4 regions of the Roseixanthobacter finlandensis genome follow, and region 2 is predicted to be linked to each of the others. Evidence: predicted binding sites of a transcription regulator. Region 2 holds the regulator's gene; each other region holds the start of a gene.
The links. The regulator PhoB, encoded in region 2, activates phosphate uptake and scavenging genes when phosphate is short. The targets are predictions, from matches to a motif close to TGTCATNNANCTGTCAT.
Positions count from the first base shown of each region.

Region 1: the regulator PhoB is predicted to act here: its motif matches at 3,363-3,379, upstream of ugpB (sn-glycerol-3-phosphate ABC transporter substrate-binding protein UgpB).
Region 3: the regulator PhoB is predicted to act here: its motif matches at 2,401-2,417, upstream of phnD (phosphate/phosphite/phosphonate ABC transporter substrate-binding protein).
Region 4: the regulator PhoB is predicted to act here: its motif matches at 2,853-2,869, upstream of olsB (l-ornithine N(alpha)-acyltransferase).

Region 1 covers NZ_CM195536.1:1,600,125-1,605,472, reverse strand. The annotation lists gene V5G24_RS07390 (BatD family protein) at 1-1,655, shown strand, start outside; gene ugpB (sn-glycerol-3-phosphate ABC transporter substrate-binding protein UgpB) at 1,981-3,294, opposite strand; gene V5G24_RS07380 (helix-turn-helix domain-containing protein) at 3,419-4,492, opposite strand; gene V5G24_RS07375 (DUF1269 domain-containing protein) at 4,895-5,348, opposite strand, start outside.
Region 2 covers NZ_CM195536.1:950,824-956,171, forward strand. The annotation lists gene pstA (phosphate ABC transporter permease PstA) at 1-478, shown strand, start outside; gene pstB (phosphate ABC transporter ATP-binding protein PstB) at 527-1,351, shown strand; gene phoU (phosphate signaling complex protein PhoU) at 1,371-2,099, shown strand; gene phoB (phosphate regulon transcriptional regulator PhoB) at 2,105-2,806, shown strand; gene V5G24_RS04585 (hypothetical protein) at 2,999-3,469, shown strand; gene V5G24_RS04590 (GcrA family cell cycle regulator) at 3,670-4,182, opposite strand; gene V5G24_RS04595 (aspartate aminotransferase family protein) at 4,520-5,348, shown strand, end outside.
Region 3 covers NZ_CM195536.1:2,035,388-2,040,735, reverse strand. The annotation lists gene arsB (ACR3 family arsenite efflux transporter) at 1-8, shown strand, start outside; gene V5G24_RS09375 (ArsJ-associated glyceraldehyde-3-phosphate dehydrogenase) at 61-1,101, shown strand; gene arsJ (organoarsenical effux MFS transporter ArsJ) at 1,101-2,378, shown strand; gene phnD (phosphate/phosphite/phosphonate ABC transporter substrate-binding protein) at 2,483-3,418, shown strand; gene phnC (phosphonate ABC transporter ATP-binding protein) at 3,458-4,312, shown strand; gene phnE (phosphonate ABC transporter, permease protein PhnE) at 4,309-5,115, shown strand; gene phnE (phosphonate ABC transporter, permease protein PhnE) at 5,115-5,348, shown strand, end outside.
Region 4 covers NZ_CM195536.1:4,238,062-4,243,409, reverse strand. The annotation lists gene recN (DNA repair protein RecN) at 1-997, shown strand, start outside; gene arfB (alternative ribosome rescue aminoacyl-tRNA hydrolase ArfB) at 1,023-1,445, opposite strand; gene olsB (l-ornithine N(alpha)-acyltransferase) at 1,647-2,714, opposite strand; gene V5G24_RS19895 (hypothetical protein) at 2,982-3,590, shown strand; gene V5G24_RS19890 (YifB family Mg chelatase-like AAA ATPase) at 3,739-5,271, opposite strand.

The DNA of each region.
Region 1 (5,348 bases), 650 kb from region 2:
GGGCAAGCCGGGTGGACGTGGTCAACGGCCGGCGCACCCAGGTCAATGAGTGGATCCTGACGCTCGCGCCGAAGCGAGCGGGCGCGATCAATGTTCCGGGACTGACCCTCGCCGGCCAGACCACGGCGCCGATCCGCCTGTCGGTGGATGCCTCCTCCGCCGTGGACCCGGCCGAGGCGCGCCCGCTGTTCGTGCAGGTGGAGCCTCTCGGCCCCGCGCCCTATGTCCAGGGCGAAATGCTGGTGGCGGTGCGCATCTACACCAATGGAAACCTACTGGGCGGCCGCCTGACGCCGCCGGAAGCGGTGGGCGCCACCTTCACCAAGGTCGGCGATCAGCGGGTGTTCGGCAAGGTGGTGGGGCGCCAGCGCTACACTGTGATCGAGCAAGGCTACATCATGCGCCCCCAGCGCAGCGGAACGATCGAGATCGGGCCGATCACGCTGGAGGCGCAATTGCCCGGCTTTGCGGGCGCAGGCCTGCCCTCGGACCTGGCGCGCCTGCTCGGCCGCAGTGGCGCCGTGCCGCTCGCCGGCGCGGATCCCGCTCTCGGGCGCGAGGTGACGCTTCATTCGGATCCGGTGCGCATCGAGGTCAAGCCGCGGCCGGCGGCGGCGGTGGGGTGGTTCCTGCCGGCGCAGGACGTCATACTCTCCAGCACCTGGAACCCGCCGCTCGCCCAGGCCAAGGCGGGCGAGACGCTGACGCGCACCCTGACCCTGGAAGCGGTGGGCGCCACCCCCAATCAATTGCCGCCCCTGCCCATCGTCGAGGCGGACGGCGTGCGCCAATACGAGGAATCCAGCCGTTCCGATCAGGCGCTGATCAATGGCAAGCCCGGCGCGGTGCTGATCAAGACCATTTCCGTGGTGCCGACGCGCGATGGCGCCATTACCCTGCCGGGCCTGGATGTGGGCTGGTGGAACACCGAGACCAAGACGCAGGAAACCGCCCATCTTCCGGCGGAGACCTTCACCGTCGCCGCCTCCGACCAGACGCGCCCCGCCGCGCCGCCGCCCCAAGCGCTACCTGCGGCGCCCATCGACGTGCCGCAGGCGCCGCCGCCGACGGTGGAGACGCAGCTTGCCTTGCCGGCGTGGCTGGCGGAAATGCTGAATTTGCGCACCGGCGCGACGCTGGCCGCGATCCTGCTGGTTCTGGGCCTGACCGCGCTGCTGCTGCGCCGCCGCGCCGCCCATGCGGCGCGCGCAACGTCTGGTGCCGCGCGCCCGGCGTATCGCAGCCGAGGCCGGGCGCGCATCAGCGCCGCCGCCGCGCTGGCCGATCTGCGCGCCGCCTGCAAGGCCGATAACGCGCTGGCCGCCCATGCCGCTTTGATCGCCTGGACGCGGGCCGAGGGCAGCCCTGCCCCCGTCGCCACCGGCCAGGTCCACCGAGACGCCTTCGACGCGCAAACTTTGGACGCGCAAGCTTTCGACGCGAATACCTTCCGCACGCCCGCCATGGCGAAGGCGGCAGAGGATCTGCGCCAACATCTCTATGGGGCAGGATCTTCGGGCCTCAAGCCTGCAGGCATCAAGGCTGCGCGCTGGCGCGGCGCCGCCTGCCTCTCCGCCGTGCGCGCGGAATGCGCCGCGCGCACCCGATCCGCCCCGAAGCGCCGCGGCGCCCGCCTCGCCCCGCTCTATCCCTAGGCGGGCTAGGACCGATCGACATTCACGGCTTGGCGCCGTCGCCAGAGGAATCGTCATGCACGGGCTTGTCCCGTGCATCCACGCGGCACCGTTGGTGCCAGCCGTTCAAGACCGGTGAGTTCGGCCCGGCGTAGATGGCCGGGACGCGCCCGGCCAAGACGCGCAAAAGGCGATCGACCGGTGAAAGAAATACAATCGCGCACACCGGCGGTGAGCCCCTCGACGATCACCACGCCGCTGACGGCCGATTGGTCCTGAAGCCCCGTCGGGCCAGCGCCGCGGAATCGTGCGGAGCCGAACCGCGCGGTCCGGCTCCGCCCCGCGCCTATTGGTTCGCTTTCTCGAACGCCCGCAGCATCTCATTGCCGCGCGATTGGGCGGCGGCGAGCGCTTCCTTCGGGGTCTTCTTGCCCGCGAGGGTGGCTTCCAATTCCTCCTCGATCACATCGCGGATCTGCACGAACGAACCGAAGCGCAGCCCCTTGGAATTTTCCGTGGGCGGGTTCAGCGTCATCTGGAGGATCGAGATGTCGGTCCCGGGGTTCTTCTCGTAGAAGCCTTGGCTTTTCGAGAGATCGTAGGCCGCCTGGGTGATGGGCAGATAGCCGGTCTGCTGGTGCCACCAGGCCTGCACGTCGGCGCGCGAGAGATAGGTGAAGAATTTCGCCACCCCGCGATATTCCTCCTTCGGCCGCCCGTTCAGCACCCACAGCGAGGCGCCGCCGATGATGGAATTCTGCGGCGCGCCCTTCACGTCGGGCCAATAAGGCATCATGCCGTAGCCGAGATCGAATTTCGCATTGGCGAGAATGCCCGCGCGCGCCGCCGACGAGCCGATGGAGATGGCGCATTCGCCGGAGAAGAATTTCGGATCCGCCTTGGACTGGCGTCCGCCGTAATCAAAGATCTTGGAGGTCTGCCACATGGCAAGCGCGGTCCAATGCTTCTCCACCAACGGATTGGCGATCTCCAGCACGGTGTCGAGCCCACCCATGCCGTTCTGCTTGGTGCCGATGGGAATATTGTGCCAGGCGGACAGATTTTCCACATTCACCCAGGACGGCCATTGGGTGGTGAAGCCGCACGGCACCCCCGCCGCCTGGAGCTTCCTGGCATCCGCCTCCACCTCGGGCCAGGTCTTGGGCGGCACGTTGGGATCAAGACCCGCCTTCGTGAACAGGTCCTTGTTGTAATAGAGGATCGCGGTGGAGGAATTGAACGGCAGGGAGAGCATGTTGCCCGCCGTGTCGGAATAATAGCCGGTGACCGACGGCAAATAGACCTTGGGGTCGAACGGCTCGTTCGCGTCCGCCATCAGCTTGTAGACCGGATACACTGCGCCCTTGGCGGCCATCAAAGTCGCGGTCCCGACCTCGAACACCTGCACGATGGCGGGATGCTGCTTGGCGCGGAAGGCGGCTATCGCGCCCGTCATGGTCTCAGGATAGGAGCCCTTGTACACCGGGACAATCTTGTATTCGCCCTGCGACGCGTTGAAATCGCTGGCGATCTTCTCCAGCTTCTCGCCCAGCGCGCCGGACATGGCGTGCCACCATTGGATCTCGGTTTGCGCGGATGCCGGGCCGGCGAAGGCCAGCGCGGCGGCAACCAGCGCCGACGGCAGGATGCGAGATGCCATATGTGCCTCCTCGAGTGCGCCATGCAGAGCGCCATGGACCGATCAGGCTCAACGCTTGATCGGTTAGCGTTACGTTTCCATGACAATCGGCGAAATCCGCTGCACGCGGCCGTGGACCGGTCCCTTAGGCCTGGAGCCCGCGCAGGATGGTTTCAAGATCGCGCGTCTCGTCTTCGCGCGCGCGCCGCGCCGGTGCCGGGGGGCGCGGCAGGCCGGCGAGCGCCGCGCTGCGGGCATCGCTCGGGCTGAAGCCGAATTCGCCGCGAAACGCCCGGCTGAAGCCGGAGGCATCGGCAAAGCCGAAAAATTCGGCGATCTGCCCGATGGCGCGCGCATCGGCCGGATCGCCGAGCGCGGCCAGCGCCGCCAGCAGCCGCTGGCGCTGGATGTAGCGCGTGACGCCGCCGAGGTCCTCGAACAGCCGGTAGAGGCGTGAACGGGAAATGCCGAGCACGCGGCACAGGCCGGCCGGCGTCAGGGTGGGGGAATTGAGATGGGCCTGAATCACCCGCCGCGCCCGCTCCAGCGTGGTGCGCGCCAACGGCGCCTGCGCCTGGGCCAGCGCGTCCGCGCTCGGCGCGATGCAGGCCGCCAGCAAAGTGCGCGTCGCCTCGGCGACAGCGGGCAGGTCCGCCGTGGTGAGGCGGGGCATCTGCTTTTCCAGGCTCAGCAGGTAATCGGCCAGCAAGCCGCCGAGCCCGGTGTCGGGGATGTCCGGTGGCGCGGCATCGAAAGCGGCGGCAGTGCCGGCGAACAGGTCGCGCGGAATGAACAGCGTCAGCACCCGCCGATCTGAGCCGCCGCCCACGAACGGTCGCGCCAGCGAACGAAAGCCCAGCGGGGCGCGGCGGCCGGGGATTTCGCTTTCGTAGAGCACCAGGCACCAATGATCGATCGGGTCCTTGCCGAGATGGCGCCAGCTGCGCTGATAGCCGGCGCCGGGCATGCGCGCCGAGGTCAGGGCGAAGCGGCCGAGATCCCACACCGTCTTGTCGGCCTCGAATCCCACGGCGGGGGCGGCCACCAGGGACAGGTCCACGGTGGAGGCGATGAAATCATGCCAGCCGTCGAACTGTTCCGCTTTCGGCAGATCAGCCGTGCTGAAATGCAGCGGCGCCAGCGGCGAAGGGGCCGCCGGATCGCCGGCCTCGGCACGCGCGGCAAAGGGCTGAGTCTGGTTCATCGCCACGAATGACACGTCGTTCCCGCCTGCTCCTCCCGGCTCCCGCCGGCGCATCCCGGCGACATGTTAGCGCAGGACCGGCCAAGGTTGAACGCTGCCGTTCCAGCTCGCTGCCGGGACATCGCCCGCGCGCATGGCGCGCGTGGGGGGCGCGAATGGGGATTGGGATCGAGCGCATGGAGGCGGGACGGCCTGCTCATCGCAAACGACGCCGACCGCGCTAGCCTTGCAGGTGTCCTGCGCACCGGTGTCCCCCCGACCCGCGCGGCGCAGGCCCTCGGGGCTCCCCCGCTCCGATAGTGCTTCCCGGAAAGAGGCCCATCCTTTCCGGGAAGCCGGCCATTTTTTCCGCGCCGCTCCGCCGACGCGCGCTGGAGGACGAAAGCGTGTTGTTCTGCTGCGCCCGCGCGCGGCCGTTCAGGCCGCCGTGATGAGCGCCTTGCGCAGCCGCTCTTCCGCCTCGTTGGAGAGTGAGGTCTTCAGGATGCGAGGCTTGTAGGGCTCGACCTCGGGCAGGACCTTGTCCTCCGTCACCGAGCGTACCAGCACGAACAGCGCCGAGGAATCGGCCGGAATGGTGCCGCCCAGGTCCTTGATGAAGCTGTCATTGATGCCGAAATCCACCAGCGAGCCGGACAGCGCGCCCGTGCCCGCGCCGGCCACCGCGCCGATCGCCATGCCGGCGAGCGGGTTGAGGAATAAAATCCCCACCAGCGCGCCCCACAGGGCGCCGGAGACGCCGCCGCGCGCCGCACCCATGGCGGTGAGGTTCACAGCCTGCTTGATATGGACCTTACCCTCCGCGTCGCGCTCCACCACGCACGCATCCTCCAGGTCGATCAGATGCTCGACATGCAGGGAGCGTAGCTTG
Region 2 (5,348 bases):
CGGCCTGTTCGTCTATGCCTTCCTCGTCAACCCGTTCGGCGGGTTCTCCGGCTGGGCCGGCTCGGCGGCACTGGCGATCCTTGTGATCCCGGTGATCGTGCGCACGACGGAGGACATGCTGAACCTGGTGCCCATCGGCTTGCGCGAAGCGGCCTATGCGCTCGGTGCGCCTCAATGGAAGGTCGTGATGATGGTGACTTGGCGGGCTGCGCGCGCCGGGATCATGACCGGCGTCCTGCTCTCCATCGCCCGCGCCGCCGGCGAGACCGCTCCGCTGCTGTTCACCTCGCTCGGCAATAATTCGTGGTCGACCGATCTGTCGGCGCCGATGGCGAGCCTACCCATCGCCATCTATCAATATGCCGGCAGCCCCTTCGACGATTGGGTTGCCTTGGCTTGGGCCGGTGCCTTGCTCATCACGGTGTCCGTGCTGCTGCTAAACATCGTCTCCCGTCTCTTCCTCGCCCGGGCGGGCTGAGCGCCTGGACCCCTGGACAATCGCACATCAAGATCCAAGAGGCCGAAGATGAATTCCGCAGTGGACCCCACCTTCAATATCTCCTCCTCCGTTTCGGCCAAGCCCGATGCCATTCAGGCGCCGACCAAGATCAAGGTGGAGAAGCTCGACTTCTATTACGGGCAGAACCACGCGCTGAAGAACATCAATTTCGAGATCCCCCAGAAGCGGGTTACCGCGATGATCGGCCCCTCGGGCTGCGGCAAGTCCACCTTGCTGCGCGTGTTCAACCGCATGTATGATCTCTATCCCGGCCAGCGCGCCGAGGGTGGCGTGATGTTTGACGGCGTCAACATCGTCGGCAAGGAGCTGGACCCGACCGTCGTGCGCACGCGCATCGGCATGGTGTTCCAGAAGCCCACGCCGTTCCCCATGTCGATCTATGACAACATCGCCTTCGGCGTGCGCCTGCACGAGAACCTCAACAAGTCGAAGATGGACGAGCGGGTGGAAAGCTGCCTGCGTAAGGCCGCCATCTGGGAAGAGACCAAGGACCGCCTGCACACCTCGGCGCTCGGCATGTCCGGCGGCCAGCAGCAGCGCCTGTGCATCGCCCGCACCATCGCCGTGCAGCCGGAAGTGATCCTGCTGGACGAGCCGACCTCGGCGCTCGACCCGATCTCCACCTCGAAGATCGAGGATTTGATCGACGAGCTGAAGCAGGATTTCACGATCGTCATCGTGACCCACAACATGCAGCAGGCGGCGCGCTGCGCCGATATCACCGCCTTTTTCTACCTGGGCGAGCTGGTCGAGGTCGCGCCGTCCGACGTGATCTTCACCAATCCCAAGCAGATCAAGACCCGCGACTACATCACCGGCCGCTTCGGCTGACCAAGCAAGGATCTGCCAGATGTCCGACCATACCGTCTCGGCCTTCGACGCCGAGCTGAAGGAGATCGGCCGCAAGGTCGTCGAAATGGGTGGCCAGTCCGAGCGCATGGTGGCCGATGCCGTCAATGCTCTGATCCGCCGCGACACCGCTGCCGCCCAGCGGGTGATCCTGCTCGATGCGAGCGTCGATCTGCTGCAGCGGGAGATCGAGGAAAAGGCCATCATCTGCATCGCCAAGCGCCAGCCGGTGGCGAGCGATCTGCGCGACGTGGTGGCCTCGATCCGCATCGCCTCCGACCTGGAGCGCATCGGCGACCTCGCGAAGAATGTCGGCAAGCGGGTGCTCGCCATCGAGGGGGAATATCATCCCCAGAAGCTGGTGCGCGGCGTCGAGCACATGTCCGACCTGGTACTGGAGCAGCTTAAGGAAGTGCTGGACGCTTATGCCAGCCGCGACCAGGCGAAGGCCGTGGATGTGTGGGTCCGCGACAGCGGCATCGACACCATGTACACCTCGCTGTTCCGCGAACTCCTCACCTATATGATGGAAGATCCGCGCAACATCTCGGTGTGCACGCACCTTTTGTTCTGCGCCAAGAATATCGAGCGCATCGGCGACCACGCGACCAATATCGCGGAAACCATCTATTATATGGTTTCAGGGCAGATGTTGTCCGAAGAGCGCCCGAAGGCGGATGTCTCCAGCGAGACGACCGTCGCTTTCCCGGGGCATAGCCTTCAGGGGTAAAATCCGTGCCTGCGCGTATCTTGATTATCGAGGACGAGGAACCCCTGACCCTTCTGCTCCGCTACAATCTGGAGTCGGAAGGTTATTTCGTCGAAAGCGTCGGGCGAGGCGATGAGGGCGAGACCCGGTTGCGCGAAAGCGTGCCGGACCTCGTCATCCTCGACTGGATGCTGCCGGGCTTGTCGGGCATCGAATTGTGCCGCCGCCTGCGGACCCGCCCGGAAACCGAGCGGCTGCCGGTCATCATGCTCACCGCCCGTGGCGATGAAACGGAACGCGTGCGCGGCCTCGCTACCGGGGCCGACGATTATGTGGTGAAGCCCTTTTCCGTGCCCGAGCTTCTGGCGCGGGTGCGGGCGCTGCTGCGGCGGGCGAAGCCGGAGCATGTGGCCACCTTGCTGCGGGCCGGCGACATCGAGCTCGACCGGGAGACCCACCGGGTTCACCGCTCCGGCCGCGAGGTCCATCTTGGGCCGACGGAATTCCGCCTGCTGGAATTCCTGATGCAAAGTCCCGGACGGGTGTTCTCCCGCGAGCAATTGCTCGATGGCGTGTGGGGGCAGGATGTCTATATCGACGAGCGCACGGTGGACGTGCATGTGGGTCGCCTGCGCAAGGCGATCAACCGGGGGCGGCAGTCGGATCCGATCCGCACCGTGCGCGGCGCCGGCTATTCGTTCAACGAGATGTTCGCCCGCGTCCATTGAGCGATGTGGCCGAAGGTGCGGGCGCGTGCCCGCATGTCCTGTCGCATTCACGCCCGCCGCGCGCCGGTCCACGGTCTGCGGCGGGTTTCAAAAGCGAGAGATCGTGACTGCGCGGACAATAGCGGCGCTCCAGGCCAAGACCCATATGCCCGTCAGGGAGGGGTTCCCTCCCCGGCGATAGGGAGCCTCCTCATGGCCCGGCATATCTTCTCGCTCAACCATATCTTGTGGCGCAATGATGTCTTCCCGCGCAACCAGGCCCTCGCGCCCGACCAGCCCTTTGCGGGCCGCAGCGGTCTCGATGGCCGTCAGGCGCGTCCACAGCGGCCCGTTGCGGGTGGTGAGGGCGCATCGCAGTCCGGACGAACCGCGTGCCCTGCCGCGCTGGCCGTTCTCGGCCTCCTCGCGCTGTTGCTCGCGCTGCCGGTGACGCGCGCGCAGGCAAGCGCATTCACACCCGAGGCGCATTGCGCGGATGTTGCATCCCTGGTCTCGCGTGCGGGCGGCGCTATTCTGGAAACGGCCCCGGAAACCTTCCACCGGGTCGTCCGGGACAATAGCTTCTGCGATCCCGACGGGGTGGCGCGGCCGACCTACGCGCCGACGCAGGATAATCCGGCCTGTTTCGTCGGCTACAAATGCAGCGATTATCCCGTGCGCTAAAAGCGTTTTCGAGCGAAGTGGGCACCGGTGCGCGTGAAGAAAACGCGCTCACGCAACAGGCAGGCGTTTTCGAGCGAAGTGGGTACCGGTTCGCGTGAAGAAAACGCGTTAAACAAAAAGCTAGGCGTTTTCGAGCGACAGGAAAGAGGCTCGCTCGAAAACGTTTGGGCCGCGCGGCTCCGCGGTCGCGCGGGCGCCGCTCAGATGCGGGCGACGCGCCGGTCGCGGCGGCGATCCTGCGTGGGCTGATAGGCCATCCGCGCATGGGTCGTGCAATAGGGCATGCCGGTGAGGCTGCGGCCGCCGCAGAAATAGAAGTTTTCCGTGCCCGGCTCGCCGATCGGCCAGCGGCAGGTGCCTTCCGTAAGGTTCATGATCGTGCAGCGCTGGCCCATGGCGACGACATTGCCGCCGGTGGCCGGACGCGGCGCGGGCGCGGGTGCCACGAAGGCTTCCAGTGCGGGGGCGAGCGCGGTGTTGCCGATGGTTTGCGGCTGCGGCGCGGGCTTGTTGGCGGGCGCTTCAGGCCGGGCCTTGCGCGGCCGCGCCGCGGGGACCGTTGATTTCGCTCGGCCGGAGAGGCCGAGGCGGTGCACTTTTCCGATCACCGCATTGCGGGTGATGCCGCCCAGCTCGCCGGCGATCTGGCTTGCGGAAAGCCCTTCGCCCCAGAGCTTCTTCAAGAGTTCGACGCGCTCGTCGTTCCAGCTCATCGCTCTCCTCCTTCGACTCTTCTCCCGCACCCAGGCGCGCCATTGCACGCGGGTTCGCAGGGCCCAACGTCACTTGGGGAACAGGCCTGCACGAGATGTCGTGGTCGGCCACGAGCAAACTACAATATGCACGCCCGCCCGCACAGAGTCGGAATGCATTCCCGCGCCGTTGTCCCCAAGTCGTTACGATCAGGTTAACGGCTGCGCTCTGTTGACCTCCCGCGCGCGATCATTAGAATCCCTTTTTGTCGGGCCGCCCCGCGAGGGCGGCCTTTGGCGTTTCTGATGTCCGGCGAGACGCTCCGCGTTTCGCCCCACCCCAAGAGGAGGGGTTTCCGTGATCACCCCCGTTCTGCCGACCTATGCGCGCATCGACCTGGTTTTTGAAAAGGGAGAGGGCTGCTGGCTCGTCACGACGGACGGGCGACGCTTTCTCGATTTCACCGCCGGCATCGCGGTCAATATCCTCGGGCACGCCCATCCCTATCTGGTCTCGGCCCTGACCGAACAGGCCGGAAAGCTCTGGCACACCTCGAACCTGTTCCGCATCGTCGGCGGCGAGCGGCTGGCGGAGCGGCTGAAGGCGGTGACCTTCGCGGACACCATGTTCTTCACCAATTCCGGTGCGGAAGCGCTGGAGTGCGCCATCAAGATGGCGCGCCGCTATCAATATGTGATCGGCGCTGAGGCGAAAAACCGCATCATCGCGTTCGAGGGCGCGTTCCACGGGCGCACGCTCGCGACCATCGCCGCCGGCGGCAATGCCAAATATCTCGAAGGTTTCGGCCCGAACATGCCGGGCTTCGACCATGTGCCGTTCGGCGATATCGAGGCGGTCAAGGCGGCCATCGGGCCGGAAACCGGGGCGATCCTGGTGGAGCCGATCCAGGGCGAAGGCGGCGTGCGCGTGCCCTCGCCGGATTTCCTGCCGCAATTGCGGGCGCTGTGCGACGCCCATGGCCTGCTGCTGATCCTCGACGAGGTGCAGTGCGGCGTCGGGCGCAGCGGAAGTCTGTTCGCTTACCAGACCTCGGGCATCCTGCCCGACATCATGGCGGTGGCGAAGGGCATCGGCGGCGGCTTCCCCATGGGCGCGTGCCTCGCCACCGAGAATGCCGCCCGCGGCATGACGCTCGGCACCCACGGGTCCACCTATGGCGGCAACC
Region 3 (5,348 bases), 1.1 Mb from region 2:
CGGCCTGACATCAATGCGGCGCAGCCGCACGTTCTTAAGCTTGCAAGGAATGACGTTGCCATGAGAGTGGGGATCAACGGCCTCGGCCGCATCGGACGGCTGTCGCTGCGCGCGGCCCTGGGAGCGGCCTATCGCCCGGACAATGATCCGCGCGGCAACAACCGGCTCGACATCGTCCATCTCAACGAGATCAAGGGCGGCGCTGAAGCATGCGCCCACTTGCTCGAGTTCGACAGCGTGCAGGGACGCTGGCGGGCGCCCATCTCGCACGATGAGGGCAGCGTGCGCATCGGCGAGCATGTCATGTCCTTCTCGTCTCATGCCAAGCCGGACGACATTCCCTGGGGCGATCTCGGCGTGGATGTGGTGCTGGAATCCACCGGCAAATTCCTCACGCCGCAGGTGCTCGAAGGCCATCTGAAGCGGGGCGCCAAGCGCGTCATCGTCGCCGCGCCGGTGAAGGACCCCTCGGTGCTCAACGTGGTGGTGGGGGTGAATGAGCATCTCTACGACCGAGAGACGCACCCTATCGTCACGGCGGCGTCCTGCACCACCAACTGCCTCGCGCCGGTGGTGAAGGTGGTGCACGAGGCGATCGGCATCCGCCACGGCCAGATCACCACCATCCATGATCCCACCAACACCAATGTGGTGGTGGATGCGCCCCACAAGGACCTGCGCCGCGCCCGCTCGGCCATGCTCTCGCTCCAGCCCACCACCACAGGCAGCGCCACCGCCATCGCCCTCATCTATCCCGAGCTGAAGGGCAAGCTGAACGGCCACGCGGTGCGCGCCCCGGTGCTCAACGCCTCGCTCACCGACTGCGTGTTCGAGCTCAATCGCGAGACCACGGCACAGGAGGTGAACGCCTTGTTCGCCGAGGCCGCCGCGGGATCGCTCAACGGCATCCTCGGCTTCGAGCCGCGCCCCCTGGTGTCGGCGGACTATGCCCGCGACACCCGCTCCTCGATCGTGGATGGCCCCTCGACGCTGGTGACCGACGGCACCCTGCTGAAGGTCTATGCTTGGTACGACAATGAGATGGGCTATGCCTGCCGCATGGTGGACCTAGCCTGCTATCTCGAACAGGCGGGGCTGTGATGGCAGCCCCCTCCTCCGCCGGCATCCGCAACTATGCCATCGTGACAGCCGCCTATTGGGGCTTCACGCTGACCGACGGCGCGCTCCGGATGATCGTGCTCTTCACCTTCTTCAAGCTCGGCTATTCGCCCTTCACCCTGGCCTTCCTGTTCGTGCTGTACGAGGCTGCCGGTATCGGCGCCAACTTCATCGGCGGCTGGCTCGCGGGCCGCTTCGGCATCACGCGCATGCTTACGGTCGGCCTGACGACGCAGATCTGCGGCTTCCTGATCCTGTCGGCGGTCTCCCCGTCCTGGGAGACCGCGCTTCTGGTCCCCTGGGTGGTCGCCGCTCAGGGCATCTGCGGCGTCGCCAAGGACCTGACCAAGACCGCGTCCAAGTCCGCCATCAAGGTCACCGAGGCCGATGCGAAGGGCGGCAATGCGAACAGCCGCCTGTTCCGCTGGGTGGCGTGGTTCACCGGATCGAAGAACGCGATGAAGGGGTTCGGCTTCCTGCTCGGCGGCGCGCTCCTGGAACTGATCGGCTTCCGTCCTGCCCTGTGGCTGATGGCGGGCGTGCTCGCCCTGGTCCTGGTCGGGGTCGTCCTGTCGTTGCCGCCCATGCTCGGAAAGACGAAATCGAGTAAGAGCATGAAGGAGCTCTTTGCCAAGAATCGGGGTGTCAACCTGCTCGCCCTGGCCCGCGTGGCCCTGTTTGGCGCACGCGACGTCTGGTTCGTCGTTGGCGTGCCGGTCTTCCTCTATGGCTCTGGCTGGACCTTCATCATGGTCGGCGGCTTCCTGGCCCTGTGGACCATCGGCTACGGCTTCGTCCAAGCGGCCGCACCCGCCGTTGTGACCCGCAGCGCGGACGGCCTCTCCCGGGAGGTCCCCGCAGCGCGATGGTGGGCGCTTGCCCTTACCCTGGTTCCAATCGCCATGGCGGGCTGGCTTGCCTTCGCACCACCCCATGCGGACGTCGTGCTGGTGGCCGGCCTGTCGATTTTCGGCATCGCGTTCGCCGTGAACTCCTCCCTGCACTCCTACCTGATCCTGGCCTATGCCGGATCGGAGAAGGCCGCCGAGGACGTCGGCTTTTACTATGCGGCCAATGCCGCCGGACGGTTCATCGGCACGTTACTTTCCGGCCTGCTCTACCAGATTGGCGGAATCTTCGCCTGCCTGGGTGGATCGGCCCTGATGCTCGCCGTCTGCTTATTCACGACCTTGCTGCTGCCCACCCATGCCAATCCCGCTGAGAATACAAACCCGCGCCGCGCCCCGACGGGCGGCTGATCCCGCTGCATCGTAGTCGGCACGTCACACGACAGTCGTATTGAATCTGCAATCCAATCGGAGATGAAGCCATGTCGCTCCTGCGCTCCATGACCTGTGCCGCCATGCTCGCGGCGACCATGCTGGCCCCCACTCTTGCCCATGCCGAGTTCAAGCTCGACCCGCGCTTTACCGACGCCAACGGCGACATGGTGGCGGATGCGCCGTCCGACCCGGCGAAGCAGCTGGACCCCGACACCCTCATCTTCGCCTATACCCCGGTGGAGGACCCCGCCGTCTACGCTAAGGTGTGGCAGGAATTCCTTGATCATCTCGCCAAGGTGACGGGCAAGAAGGTGCAGTTCTTCCCCGTGCAGTCCAACGCCGCGCAGCTGGAAGCCATGCGCGCCGGGCGCCTGCACGTGGCCGGTTTCAATACCGGCTCCAACCCCATCGCGGTGGCCTGTGCCGGCTTCGTGCCCTTCGCCATGATGGCGGCGAAGGATGGCGCCTACGGCTATGAGATGGAGATCATCACCTATCCCGGCTCCGGCATCACCAAGGTCGAAGACATCAAGGGCAAGAAGATGGCCTTCACCTCCGAGACCTCGAACTCGGGCTACAAGGCGCCCTCCGCTCTGCTGCGCACGGAATTCAAGCTGGAGCCGGGCAAGGATTACGAGCCCGTGTTCTCCGGCAAGCACGACAATTCCATCATCGGCGTCGCCAACAAGGACTACCCGGCGGCGGCGGTGGCCAATTCGGTGATGAAGCGGATGATCGCGCGCGACGTCATCAAGGCGGATCAGGTGGTCTCCATCTACAAGTCCCAGAGCTTCCCCACCACCGGCTACGGCTACGTCTACAATTTGAAGCCGGAGCTGGCGGCGAAGGTGAAAGAGGCCTTCTTCACCTTCAACTGGGAGGGCACCGCCCTGCAGAAGGAGTTCAAGTCGGCCGAGCCGCCGCAGGAGAAATTCATCCCCATCACCTTCAAGGAGAACTGGGCGGTGGTGCGGCAGATCGACGACGCCATGGGCGTCAGCTACACCTGCAAATAGACTCCGGCTGCTGGGCCCCGGCAAGAGAAAGACTGCGGGATGCTGACCATCGCCGGCCTGTCCAAGCGTTACGCCAAGGGGGACAAGGCCCTCGAAGACGTATCTCTCAGCATCCCCGCAGGCCAGGTGGTGGGACTGATCGGTCCCTCAGGGGCGGGCAAGTCCACCCTCATCCGCTGTGTGAACCGGCTGGTGGAGCCGACCTCTGGCTCCATCCGCCTGGGTGACACCGAGATCACCGGCCTCGGCGGGACGGGCCTGCGGCGCGCGCGGCGGCGCATGGGCATGATCTTCCAGGAATATGCCCTGGTGGAACGCCTCACGGTCATGGAAAACGTGCTCTCCGGGCGGCTCGGCTATGTGGGCTTCTGGCGCGCCTTCCTGCGCCGGTTTCCGCAGGCCGACATCGACCGGGCCTTCGCCGTGCTGGACCGCGTCGGTCTCCTCGATCATGTGGACAAGAGGGCGGACCAACTCTCCGGCGGCCAGCGCCAGCGGGTGGGCATCGCCCGCGCGCTCGTGCAGGAGCCCGACATCCTGCTGGTGGACGAGCCCACCGCCAGCCTCGATCCCAAGACCTCCCGCCAGATCATGCGCCTGATCGTGGAGGTCTGCGCCGAGCGCCAGCTTGCGGCCATCGTCAATATCCACGACGTGGCGCTGGCGCAGATGTTCGTCCAGCGCATAATCGGCCTCAAGGCCGGGCGCATCGTGTTCGACGGCCCGCCGGACGCGCTCGACACCGCCGCCCTCACCGCCATCTATGGCGAAGAAGACTGGTCGCGCACCATCCGCGAGGCGGAGGACGATGCGGTGGAAGAAGCTGCCGCCCAGGATGCCGCTCGCCTCGTGCGCGCACAGGCGACGCCCGCCGCCGTGGCGAGGGCGTTGTGAGCGCCAATCCTGCCCCCGCGCGCCGCTGGCGCCCTTCACCGTTTATCGCCAATCCCTGGCTGCGCTACGCCCTGCTCGCTGGGGCGGCGCTCTATCTGGCGCTGGCGCTGGGCAGCATCGAGGTCAATTGGGCCCGCCTCTCGGACGGCTGGGCGCGCGGCCTGCGCTTCGTGTCGGGCTTCCTGGAACCCAATTTCTCGCGGCGTTGGGACGATATCGTCCAGGGCATGATCGAAAGCCTGACCATGACGGTCACCTCCACCGTGATGGGCATCGCCATTTCAGTGCCCATCGGCATCGGCGCCGCGCGCAACGTGGTGCCGCGCCCGGTCTATTTCATGTGTCGCGCCATCATCGCCGTGTCGCGGTCCCTGCAAGAAATCATCGTCGCCATATTGCTGGTGGCCATGGTGGGCTTCGGCCCGTTCGCCGGCTTCCTCACCTTGTCCTTCGCCACCATCGGCTTCCTCTCCAAGCTGCTGGCGGAGGACATCGAGGACATCGACCCCGCCCCGGTGGAGGCGATCCGCGCCACCGGAGCGCCCTGGCCGTCGCTCATCGCCTTCGGCGTGCTGCCGCAGGTGGCCCCGCGGCTGTTGGGGCTTTCGCTCTACCGGCTCGACATCAATTTCCGCGAATCCGCCGTGGTCGGCATCGTCGGTGCCGGCGGCATCGGCGCCACGCTGAACACCGCCATCGACCGCTACGAATTCGACAGCGCCGCGGCCATCCTCATCCTCATCATCGCCATCGTCATGGCGAGTGAATATATCTCCGGCCTTGTGCGCGGGCGGGTGAAATAATGCCCGTCACAGCCCTTCCCGAAGGCCGCAGATCCTGGCAGCGCCGCACCCCGCGGGGACAGATCGCCGTGTGGTTCGGCTGGCTTCTCGCCGTGGCCTTCACCGTGTTCTGCTGGCGGGTGATGACGCAAGGCACCATCTGGGCCTTCGTCCTGGATGCCCCCACCCAGGCCGCCGACATCGGCGCGCGCATGGTGCCCCCGCGCTGGTCCTATTTTCCATCGCTGCTCAAG
Region 4 (5,348 bases), 2.0 Mb from region 2:
ACTGGAGGCGGTGGGCGGCAGCGGCTCGCCCGTGCCCTCGCTCTCCGCCGCCGTGCGGCGGCTGGAGCGCCGCGCGGGCGAATCACAGGGCCTGGTCCGGCCGGCGGTGGAGGCCATCGACCTCGCCCTCGACGCGCTGGAGACCGCCCGATCGCATCTGGAAACCGCGCTTCGCGACGCCGCCTTCGATCCGCGCGAGCTCGAACGGGTGGAGGAGCGGCTGTTCGCTCTGCGCGCGGCGGCCCGCAAATATGGCGGCGCCATCGACGATTTGCCCAAGGTCGCGGCGCGATTCGCAGCCCAATTGGACGCCTTGAACCGCAGCGCCACCACGCTCGCGGCGCTGGAAGCCAAGGTTGCGGAAGCGGAGGACGCCTATCGCGGGGCGGCCGCCGCGCTTTCCGCCGATCGCAAGGCCGCCGGCGCCAAGCTGGATGCGGCGGTGGATGCCGAGTTGCCGCCGCTCAAGCTGGAGCGCGCCCATTTCACCGCCCGCATCGACAGCGATCCCCGCGCGCCCGGCGCGGAAGGCTATGACCGGGTGGAATTCTGGGTGCGCACCAATCCCGGCACCCGGCCCGGCCCCATGATGAAGGTGGCCTCGGGCGGCGAGCTTGCACGCTTCCTGCTTGCGCTGAAGGTGGTGCTGGCGGATCGCGGCTCCGCACCGACCCTGATTTTCGACGAGATCGACACCGGCGTGGGCGGCGCGGTGGCGGATGCCATCGGCCATCGCCTCTCGCGCCTCGCCGGGCAGGTGCAGGTGATCTGCGTGACCCATGCGCCCCAGGTGGCGGCGCGGGCGGGCCAGCATCTGCTGATTTCCAAGGCCTCCGCCGGCACCGGGAGGGACGCGCCCGTGACCACGCGGGTCGCGCCGCTCGATGCGCCGAACCGCAAGGAGGAGATCGCCCGTATGCTGGCCGGCGCCAGCATCACCCCGGAAGCCCGCGCGGCGGCGGAAAAATTGCTCCAGGCGGCTGCCGTTTCCGCGTGAGGCGGGTGAGCGGCGGTCTGCGCCTTCAATCCGCCGGCGGCTTGTTCTGGCGCAGGGTTTTCACCACGCCGCGCCGCTCCTTTGCCTCTAGCCGCCGTTCCTTCGAGCCGAGGGTGGGGCGGGTGGGCCGGCGGATCGGGGCGACATAGGTCGCCTCGCGAATCATCTCCACAAGGCGCTCCAGCGCGTCGGCACGATTGCGCTCCTGGGTGCGGTGGCGCTGTGCCTGGATGATGACGACGCCGTCCTGCGTCATGCGCTTGCCGGCGATGCGGATGAGGCGATGCTTCACGCCGTCGGGCAGATTCGGCGAGGCGAAGGCGTTGAAGCGCAATTGCACCGCGCTCGACACCTTATTGACATTCTGCCCGCCGGGTCCCGATGCGCGCACGAAGGCGAGTTCGATCTCGTCCTCGGAAATGGCGATGCGGGGGGTGATCTCAATCATGGCAAGCCCGGACGCGCGGAATGCTGCACCGGCCCGACAGCCGGCCGGCAGGCCCCAGCTATGGCAGAAAGCCGCGCCGCGCGACAGGCTTGCGCGTTCCCGCGCTGCCGGTTCCACGGTCGCCGGCCGCGCAAAGCACTGGAAAATCCGGCCTCGCAGCTCGGGGCGGCGCCGCGCTGGCAGCCCACCGACGCGACGAGCTCAGATGGCGTGGCGGTTCGCGGTGGGGCCGAAATGCTCCACATAGCGGGCGCTGATGATGGAGCGCGGCAGCACCACGAGCACGTCGGTGGTGCCGAACTGATGGTCCACCACCGCACCGTCGCCCACGAAGCCGCCGAGCCGCAGATAGCCCTTCACCAGGGGCGGCAGGGCATGCAGCGCCGCCTTCATGTTGATCTCAGCCTTGGGCATGCGATCCATGGGCACATAGCGCTTGTCGAGCGCGCGGGCGCGCCAGTCCTCGGGCGCGAGCGCGTTGTGGTGCAGGAACGAGAGCTGGAGCGCGAGCGCCTCGGGGTCGGTGCCCTCCAGGCTCGCGCAGCCGATCATCACATCGATATTGTTGCGCAGGATATAGGCCCACACGCCGTGCCACAGCAGCTCCACCGTGCGCTTGTTGCGATACGGCTTGAGCACGCAGGAGCGACCCAACTCCAGGAATTTGAGGCCCGGATGCGCGGCGACGATGCGGTTCACGTCGAACTCGCTCTGGGTGTAGAAGCCGCCATGGCGGTCCGCCACATCCTGCTTGAGCAGGCGATAGGTGCCGACGACCTTGGGCTTGCGGCGGCCGAGCACCATCTTTCCGGCTTCGTAATCCAGCACCAGCATGTGGTCGCAGATGGCGTCGAACGCATCCACGTCGCGCCGGGCGAGCCGGGCGGCGGCGTCGGGCACGGCGGACATTTCCTCGTAGAAGACCTTATAGCGCAGGCGCTGGGCGCGGCGCACGTCGCGCGCGGTGCGAGCGAGCCGCACTTCCAGCGGCCCGAGACGGCCGAGCACCACCGGCTCGCCGAACGGCACGGCCTCGCGGTGGCGGATGCCGGAATAGGCGCGGAAATCGGAGACCAGCTTCTGCGGGCCGTTCAGCGCCGGCTTGCCATCCGCGCGCGGCACGGGCGGCGCAAACAGCGGCGCGCCGAACTTGGCGCCGGGGAATTTGGCGAAGCCTTCCTTGGCCACGTCAATGCCGCGGCCCACCAGAGCCGGCCAGCTGAAGGGCTGCGGGTCGAGACCGGAACCGGACGGATCTTGGCGTTTCATGCAACGACCCCCTCCTCGGGCCGCCGCTGGACAACGGCGGTTCTATGGGATGCCGCGCGCCGTCCCAGACGAGCTCGAAACCGGGCGCGCGCATCGTGCGCGTTCATCCCGCGTGACCATCACATTCACCATAGTTTTCCTACGGCTATGTGACAATGGCAGATTGTGACACCCCGGTCCTGTCACATGACGGCGGTGGCGCATTGCAGGCTTTAGGGCCGCATGCTAGCGCGAGATGACGTAGGGCAATGGGGATTCGGGGGTATCATGTCTAAGGTTCGGTTTCTTTCGCGCGCGGCCGGCTGCGCGCTGGCGCTCAGCATGGCGTTTTCGAGCCTGGCCCAGGCCCAGGCGATGCCCACCCCCGCCGCCGTCACCGTCATCAACGTGCCCGGCGTCGGCGCGATGAATGTGCTGAGCTATCAGGCGCGCTTCGTTTCCGCCGATCCGGCCACCCGCCGCGTGGTGCTCGAAACCCCGAACGGCAAGCGCTGGGCGGTGATCGCCCCGCCGCTGCTGGGCGATGTCATGCTGCTCGCCAACAGCCGCAAGCTGCTGATCCGCGTGCTGCCCGGCCTCGTCACCGCGCTCGGGAAGGCCCATCAGGGCACGCCCGGCGTCGCGGTCTCCGAACTTGTGCTGAAGGACGGCCTGCCGGGCTGGCCGGAGGACTATGGCTTCCGGGAAGTCACCATCACCTCCATCCTGGTGAATATCGACAAGACCAACGGCACCATCAGCTTCGAGGGGCTGGACGGCGCGGTGCGCACGGTGAAGGCGGCCAATCCGCAGGTGCTGGCCGATCTCCAGAAGGTGGAACTGGGCGATTTGTGCCAGATCACCTATTACGAAGGCCTCGCCATCAACGCCATGTAGTTTCTCCCTCTGGCATCGCCGCGCGGCGGGCAGGATCGAGGGTTCGCCCGCGCGGGCAAGGGCTTGCGCGGGCAAGGGCTTGCGCGGGCAAGGGCCTGCGAAGCAAGAGTCTGCGGGCGCAAAAAGGTGAAACATAAGCGGCGGCGGCTCAGGCCGCCGCGCGCGAGCGGTCGGCCAGGGCACGATAGGCCAGCGCCTCCGCCAGATGCCGGCGGCCAAGGCTTTCCGCCCCGTCGAGGTCGGCGAGGGTGCGGGCGACCTTGAGCACCCGGTGATAGCCGCGCGCCGACAGATTCATGGCGCTGGTGGCATCGCGCAGCAAAGCGAGCCCACCGGCATCGGGCGCGGCGACCACCTCCAGAAGCGGGCCGGTCGCCTGGGCATTGGTGCGGATGTCGGGCCGGTCCAGCGCGGCGTAGCGCTCCACCTGGAGGGTGCGCGCGGCGGCGACCCGCGCCGCCACCTCCCGCGAGCCCTCGGCCGGGGCGGGCAGCACCAGATCGGCGGCGGTGACGGCCGGCACATCCAGATACAGGTCGATGCGGTCGAGGAACGGACCGGAAAGGCGCCCCTGGTAATCCTCCTTGCAGCGCGGCCCGCGCTTGCAGGTGAAGCCGGGCTCGCCCGCATGGCCGCAGCGGCAGGGGTTCATGGCGGCGATCAATTGGAACCGCGCCGGATAGGTCACGCGGTGATTGGCGCGGGCGATCAGCACATCGCCGGTTTCCAGCGGCTGGCGCAGGGAATCCAGCACCTGGGGCGAGAATTCCGGCAATTCGTCCAGGAACAGCACGCCGTGATGGGCGAGCGAGACCTCGCCCGGCTTCGCCTTCGCCCCGCCGCCCACCATCGCCGCCATGCTGGCGGAATGATGCGGGGCGCGGAATGGCCGGCGATCCACCAGGGCGCCGTCCTGGATCGCGCCCGCCACCGACGCGACCATGGAGACGTCCAGCATCTCCGCCGGCGAGAGCGGCGGTAGGATGGAGGGCAGGCGCTGGGCCAGCATGGATTTGCCGGCGCCGGGCGGGCCGACATAGAGCAGATTGTGACCGCCGGCGGCCGCGACCTCGAGCGCGCGCTTGGCGGTTTCCTGGCCCTTCACGTCCCTGAGGTCGAGGTTCGAGCTTCCGGGCGGGCGCAGGCGCGGGTCCGGCCGGGCGAGGATCTGCCGGCCCGTGACATGGTTTGCCAATTGGATCAGCGAGATGGGGGCGAGAATCTCCATGTCCGGGCTGGCCCAGGCGGCTTCCGCGCCGCAGGCGCCGGGGCAGATGAGCCCGTGTCCGCGGGCATTGGCGCCGATCGCCGCCGGCAGCACGCCCGCCACCGCGGCGATGGACCCGTCGAGCCCGAGTTCGCCCACCACCGTGAAGCCGGCGAGCGCATCGCCCGGAATGGCGCCGATCGCCGCCATCAGCCCGAGCGCGATGGGCAGATCATAATGGGAGCCTTCCTTCGGCAAATCGGCGGGGGCGAGATTGATGGTGATGCGCCGCGCGGGCAAGGCAAGCCCCGAGGCGATCAGGGCGGCGCGCACGCGCTCCTTGGCTTCGGTCACGGCCTTGTCGGGCAGGCCGACGATGGTGAAGGCCGGCAGGCCCGGCGCCACATGCACCTGCACATCCACCGGCCGTGCGTCCACGCCCTCGAACGCCACGGTCGCCACACGCTGGATCACGCTTCAGCCCCCCGGCTTGCCCCTGCGACCCAAGGTAGTGGAGGGCGCCCGGCGGCACAAGAACATATTGGGAACAC